2 regions of the Cellulosimicrobium sp. BMG9.23 genome follow, and region 2 is predicted to be linked to the other one. Evidence: riboswitches for the same ligand, from Rfam matches in the RefSeq annotation. Region 2 holds a riboswitch; the other holds the start of a gene.
What was found. Region 2 has a riboswitch for cyclic di-AMP ahead of AC4H2G_RS19400 (C40 family peptidase). Riboswitches for the same ligand answer to the same signal wherever they lie in the genome.

Region 1 (3,398 bases), on a different contig from region 2:
CTCGATGGACCTAAAGAGATGGGCGAGTAGGTGGGCAGCAGCAGGAACCGTGCTGCTGCTGGCTGCCTGCACCCCGACTCCGCCACCTGCGAACACCCCCACGAGCCAGCCGCCGCAGGACGTGGCCGAGTTCGGCCACGTGCACGACGTACAGGTCGGCCCGGTCGACCCCACCATCTTGGTCGCGACCCACACCGGGGTGTGGACTGTGCCGGGTCCGTTCGGCGACGAACCAGTGCGGCCGCAACGCACCGGAGAGGGCCGGCAGGACACGATGGGCATGACTCTCGCGGTCGATGGCACCATCTACGCCTCCGGCCACCCGGCGCCGGGTGAGCAGACAGAGTTGAAGGCGCCCAACCTGGGCCTGATTCGCAGCACCGACGGTGCCGCGACCTGGGAGCAGGTCTCCCTAGCCGGGGAGGTCGACTTCCACGCATTGAGCACAGCGACTACCAGCGCGGGCACCGTGCGCGTCGTCGGCCTGGACTCGGCTACCTCCCGCCTGCTGATCAGCGACGACTCCGGAGCGACCTGGACACCGGGGGCAACCGTGCCGGCTCGCGACGTGCACGTCATCGACGCCGACCCGGACACCGTCCTGGTCACCACACCGACAGGCCTACAGGTCAGCCACGACGCGGGACAGACGTTCACCCCGGACCGGGACGCACCCGCCCTCTCGCTCGTCGAGGCAGGGCTCGGGGCCGAGCTGATCGGCCTGGACACCAACGACACTGTGTGGACCAGCGCCCCAGGCCTGGAGCCTTGGACCGCGCACGGAACCGCTCCCGGCCAGGTGCAGGCCATGACCTACGTGCCCGACGACAGCCCCGGGAACCAGCCGTGGATTCTCATCGTCACCGACACCGGCCTGTTCACCAGCCACGACCTCGGCGCGAGCTGGGACCCGGTGCTGAGCCAGGAGGTCGGGTGAGACGCCGGTCGATTGCGCGGCGGGAGACGAGAACCGTCCCACCTGCCGCGATCCACCCGTGCCCGCACGGTCGCGCGCGGCGAACCACCCCATGCTCCTCGCGGGACATCCGCGAGGGATCCAAGAGAGCGCCGAACCCTGTCACCTCTTGGAGCACACCACCAACACCCATGACAGGGACGGGGGAACCACTCAACCGGGCACCACGGTGCCCTCGGGGTGAAGCCGCACCGCACCCAGCGGTGAGGCCGGGTCACTCTCCGATCCGAACCCGACAGCTCACCCCGCAGGCGCGAAGGAGAACACCATGACCGTACGAAAGCCGGGACGCCACCGCGCGTCCCACCGACCCATCACACCCCTGACCCCGATAGCCCGCGCAGCCCAGGAAGGAGCAGCCAACACCGCCCGTAAGGGCGCCCTGCTCGCGGCCGGATCTGGCCTGCTCGTGTCCGTGTTCGCGGCACCGGCCAGCGCCGCACCGAGCACCGACCGCCCCAAGGCCGTCTCCAGCGTCGACCTGAGCGCGCTGACCGAGCCGGCCCGCCAGGCGCTCAGCGCCGCCCCAGCGGTCACCGTCTCAGCCGACGCCGCGTTCGCGATCGAACAGGCACCGGTCGCGGTCACCCCCGCCCCCGAGCCCGAACCCGAGCCCGAACCGGAGCCGGAGCCGGAACGCCAGGACCGCTCGTCCCGCAACCAGGAGCGCGCTCCCGCCCCGCAAGAGCAGGCGGGCACCGCTGCAGCCCAGGCCCCGGTCGAAGCTCCGCCGTCCGCGGCGGGCTCGGGCGTGGTCAGCGACGCGATGCAGTACCTCGGCGTGCCCTACCAGTGGGGCGGCACCACACCGGCAGGGTTCGACTGCTCCGGGTTCACGTCCTACGTGTACGCCCAGGTCGGCATCAACCTGCCCCGCACGTCCTCCGAGCAGCGGTATGCCGGCACCGTCATCTCCCGCGACCAGGCACAACCCGGTGACCTGATCTGGAGCCCGGGCCACATCGGCATCTACGCCGGGGACAACATGCAGATCGAGGCACCCTCACCTGGCAAGACCGTCCGTTACGGGCAGATCTGGCAGTCCAACCCGACGTACATCCGCGTCGGCTGACGCGTGAAGGGCCCCACCGGCCAGGTGGGGCCCTTCGTCGCGGGAATACCCCTAGGGGGTATAGTGTTCTTGGCGTACCCGGTCGCACTGTCAGGAGAGGAAGGTCGATCATGAAGCCTCACGGTCACGACGAGCATGGACCGAGCACGGCCCATCATCACCACCCCGCACCAGCCTCCGTCGACGCCGACGGCGACGACCGGGCCCCCTCGGGTGGTGCGCCCGACCCGGGCCACCACGGCGAGGTGCACCCTGGACGCGCCGATCGGCACAGCCAGGGCCACGAGCATGCGCAGCACGGCAGCCACGACGGGCACCCTGAGCCCGCCGGCCACGAGGGCCACGAGGGCCACGAGGGCCACGAGGGCCACGGTGGGCATGGCGGGCATGGTGATCACGTCGGGCAGTTCCGCCGGCTGTTTTGGATCATGCTCGTCCTGGCGGTCCCGGTGGTTGCGACGTCGAGCATGTTCGCGATGATCCTCGGGTACGAGCTGCCCGACGTGCCAGGTCTTGGTCTGGTCTCTCCGGTGCTCGGCACGGTGATGTACGTGTGGGGCGGGCGCCCGTTCCTGACGGGCGCGGTCTCGGAGGTCCGCTCGCGCAAGCCCGGGATGATGCTGCTCATCGGCCTGGCGATCACCGTCGCGTTCGTCGCCTCGTGGGGCGCGAGCCTGGGCCTGCTCGACCACCAGCTCGACTTCTGGTGGGAGCTCGCGCTGCTGATCGTGATCATGCTGCTCGGCCACTGGATCGAGATGCGGTCCCTGGCGCAGACGACCTCCGCCCTGGACTCCCTGGCCGCGTTGCTGCCGGACGAGGCTGAGCGGCTCGAGGGTGATGACGTCGTCGCCGTAGCGCCTGGCGATCTGCGAGTAGGAGATGTCGTCGTGGTCCGCCCCGGTGGCCGGGTCCCGGCCGACGGCAAGGTCGTGGACGGCGCCGCGAGCATGGACGAGTCGATGATCACCGGTGAGTCGCGCACCGTGCGCCGCAGCAACGGTGACCTGGTCGTGGCCGGCACCGTCGCGACCGACTCGGGTCTGCGCGTGCAGGTCACCGCGGTCGGGCAGGACACGGCACTGGCCGGTATCCAGCGCCTGGTCACCGAGGCGCAGAACTCCACCTCGCGCGCCCAGCGTCTGGCGGACACCGCGGCTGGGTGGCTGTTCTGGTTCGCCCTCGGCGCCGCGGTGCTCACCGCTGCGGCATGGACCGTCCTCGGGATGCCGGACGACGCCGTGATCCGCACGGTGACCGTCCTCGTCATCGCCTGCCCTCACGCCCTGGGCCTAGCGATCCCTCTCGTGGTCTCCATCGCGACCGAGCGCGCGGCGCGCGGCGGCGTCC
Region 2 (3,398 bases):
GCAGCACGGCCTGGCTCGTCGAGCCCAGCAGCAGGCCGCGGAAGCCCCCGCGCCCGCGGGACCCGACGATGATCAGGTCGGACGCCGTGGAGAACTCGGTGAGCAGCTCGGCGCCGGTCCCGTCGAGCACGATCCGCTTGATGGTCAGCCCGGGGTTCTCGGCCTCGTGCCGGGCGATGATGACGTTGAGGCCCTCCGTGACGTCGGCGAGCACCTGCTCGTGGTCGATGGACGCGGGGAGCCACGCCAGCAGACCGGCACCCGCACCGACGGGCACCCCGGCGACCGCGACGAGCTCCGCGTCCCACGCGCGGGCCTGGCGGATCGCGTGCCGCAGGGCGATCTCTGCCGACGGCGACCCGTCCACGCCCACGACGATGCGGCGCAGCGGGGTGACCACCGGGAGCTCCTCGGTCGTCACGTCGTCGCCCTTGGTCCGCGCGCGGAACGGGACGACGACCGTCGGGCAGTGCGCGTGCGCCGGGAGCGCTGAGGACACGGTGCCGAGCAGCCGCTCGGTGAAGCCGCCGCGGCCGCGGGTGCCGACGACGACGAGCGAGTGCTCGCGGGACATCTCGACGAGCACGCCCGCGGCGTCGCCCGTCGTGACCGTCGCGGTGACGCGCACCCCTGCGGCGTCGGCGCGCGCCCGCGCTTCCTCGAGCACCGCGCGGGCACCCTCCTGGATGGCGCTGTCGTCGAGGGCTGCGTACCCGCCGTCGAGCGACGCGGCGGTGAACGACGGCAGCGAGTAGGTGCAGACCACGTGGAGCGACCAACCGACGCGCAGGGCGTACGCGGCGGCCCAGTCGAGGGCGTGCAGGCTGGGTGCCGACCCGTCGACGCCGACCAGGACGGTTTCCGTGCGGGTCATCAGTGACTCTCCTCTCGACGGCCGCGTGCCGTCCGGCGACCGACGTCGCCGAGGCGCCCTGGGCAGAGCCTCCACCACAGGTCACGAACGAGTCAAGAATGCCACGAACCCCGCCCCTACGCGACGACTCGCGGAGGGACGGGGCTCGTGTGACGTGCTGTGCTGTGCCTGCGATCAGGCGACGCGGATGAACGTCGGGTTCGACTGCCAGATCTGACGGAACTGGATGGTCTTGCCCGGACGCGGAGCGTCGATCTGCATGTTGTCGCCGGCGTAGATCGAGATGTGGCCCGGCGTCCAGATCAGGTCGCCCGGCTGCGCCTCGGAGCGCGGGACCTTGGTGCCGACGGAGCCCTGCGCGCCCGACGTGCGGGGAAGGCTGATGCCGACCTGCGCGTAGACATAGCTCGTGAAGCCGGAGCAGTCGAAGCCGTCGGGCGTGGTGCCGCCGTAGACGTACGGGACGCCGACGTAGCGCGCCGCGATCGAGACGATCGAGCTGCCGTAGGCCGACGCCGGGACGGAGACCGCGGCCTCCTCCTGGGCAGGCGCCTCGGCCTCGGTCTGCGTCGACTGACGCTCCTGCGTGCGGCTGGTGCTCTGGGTCCGCTCGACGACGGGCTCGGGCTCCGGCTCCGGCTCCGGCTCGGGGGCCGGGGTCACCGTCACCGGTGCGGCCTCGATCGAGAACGCGGCGTCCGCGGCGACCGTCACGGCCGGTGCGGCCTCGAGGGCCTGCCGCGCCTGCGCGGTCAGGGCGCTGAGGTCGACCGAGTTGAGCTTCGGCTCCGAGTCGACGGGGGCAGCGGTCGCGGGGGCGGCGGCGCCGATCATCGAGACGATGAGACCGGAGGACGCGGCGACGACGGCTGTGCGGCGCCCGACGGTCGACATCTGGTCCGAGGCTGCCTGGGCGATGGTGCTGAGTGGCGTCATAGGACGCCGCGCCGCGCGGTGGCGGGCGCGAGTCGTGCTCACGGTCACGTGTTGCCTCTCCTGGACGCCTGCGAGGTCAGCTGTCGGGTTCGGGTGGGAGAAACACCCGGCCTGACGGACCGAGGTCCGTCGGGCTTCACCCCAAGGACGCTGTCTCCAGCGCCCGGATTTGGGTCCCCCGTCCCTGTCGTCGGGTTGTCGTGAACCTCGGGCAGCGACAGGGTTAGGCGTTCCGCTCGAGGACTCCGCCGGACAGGTCTTCCGATGGAGCAGCACCGACCGTACAGGACACCCTGCCAAATGTCACGTTCCCATCACGACGCTCGGGAGCAGCCGCCGACGAGAGCGTGTCCATGCTGGTCAGCGCTCCGTGGGAGCGCTACCCCGATGGGCGGCTCGGGTCAGGCCTGGGCGACGAACAGGTGACGCGCGATCTCCTCGGGCAGGTCCAGGACGAGCTCGGAACCCTTGCCCTGGACGACGAGGCCGCCGATCGCCGGGCGCACCACGAGCGTCCGGCGCGGGAGCACTCCGGCCTCCGCGAACCGCGCGAGCAGCTCGACGTCGACCTGGATCGGCTCGGCGATGCGCTGGAGGACGACCTCGATCTCCTCGTCACCCGCCGCGCGGCGCTGCGCGACGTACGCAGGCAGCGGCACGACGCCGTCGAGGAACTCCACGCCCTCGAACTGCTCGCCCAGCTCGGCGAGCCCCGGGATGGGGTTCCCGTAGGGGTCGAAGTGCGGGTGGTCGAGGAGCCCGATGAGCCGCTCCTCGACGAGCTCGCTCATGACGTGCTCCCAGCGGCACGCCTCCGTGTGCACGTGCTCCCAGTCGAGCTTGATGACGTCGGTGAGCAGCCGCTCCGCGAGGCGGTGCTTGCGCATCACGCGCGTCGCCTTGTCGTTGCCCGCCGGCGTCAGCTCGAGGTGCCGGTCCCCCGTGACGACGACGAGTCCGTCGCGCTCCATGCGCGCGACCGTCTGCGACACCGTGGGGCCCGAGTGCCCGAGGCGCTCCGCGATGCGCGCCCGGAGGGGTGTGATGCCCTCCTCGACGAGCTCGTAGATCGTCTTGAGATACATCTCGGTGGTATCGATCAGATCGGTCACGTCGCGCTCCTGTCGTCCTTCGGCCCGGGCCGTCTGCTGCTCCGCCTCGCAGGGCACCCCCGCCCGCGCCGGCGGACCGGTGAGGACAGTCTATGGCGATCCCCTGACGCGTTCCGGGGAAAATCCGGGCGAACGCACGCCGTCGCACGACCCCGCCGTCGGGCGCCCGGTGGCACGGTGGACGACGCCGTTCTCACGCACCGCGCGCGCGTAGGGTGACGCTGTGACCGAGCACGCGATCCCCGCCGACGCCACCTCCCCGATCACGATCCCCGCGGACCTGCTCCCGGCCGACGGCCGGTTCGGGTCCGGGCCCAGCAAGGTGCGCGCCGCCCAGGTGCGTGCCGTGTCCGACGCCGGCGCCTCGCTCCTCGGCACGTCCCACCGCCAGGCCCCCGTGAAGTCGCTCGTGCGGCGCACGCGCGAGGGGCTCGCCGAGCTGTTCGACCTCCCCGAGGGGTACGAGGTCGTCCTGG

Region 1: it holds a riboswitch for cyclic di-AMP, as region 2 does, so the genes downstream of both, AC4H2G_RS11225 (C40 family peptidase) here and AC4H2G_RS19400 (C40 family peptidase) in region 2, are expected to answer to the same signal.

The regions. Positions count from the first base shown of each region.
Region 1 covers NZ_JBZGBZ010000006.1:89,728-93,125, forward strand. The annotation lists gene AC4H2G_RS11220 (F510_1955 family glycosylhydrolase) at 50-937, shown strand; cyclic di-AMP (ydaO/yuaA leader) riboswitch at 1,087-1,245, shown strand; gene AC4H2G_RS11225 (C40 family peptidase) at 1,245-2,048, shown strand; gene AC4H2G_RS11230 (heavy metal translocating P-type ATPase) at 2,159-3,398, shown strand, end outside.
Region 2 covers NZ_JBZGBZ010000011.1:147,303-150,700, reverse strand. The annotation lists gene AC4H2G_RS19405 (universal stress protein) at 1-874, opposite strand, end outside; gene AC4H2G_RS19400 (C40 family peptidase) at 1,049-1,810, opposite strand; cyclic di-AMP (ydaO/yuaA leader) riboswitch at 1,861-2,021, opposite strand; gene AC4H2G_RS19395 (iron-dependent transcriptional repressor DtxR) at 2,212-2,922, opposite strand; gene serC (phosphoserine transaminase) at 3,146-3,398, shown strand, end outside.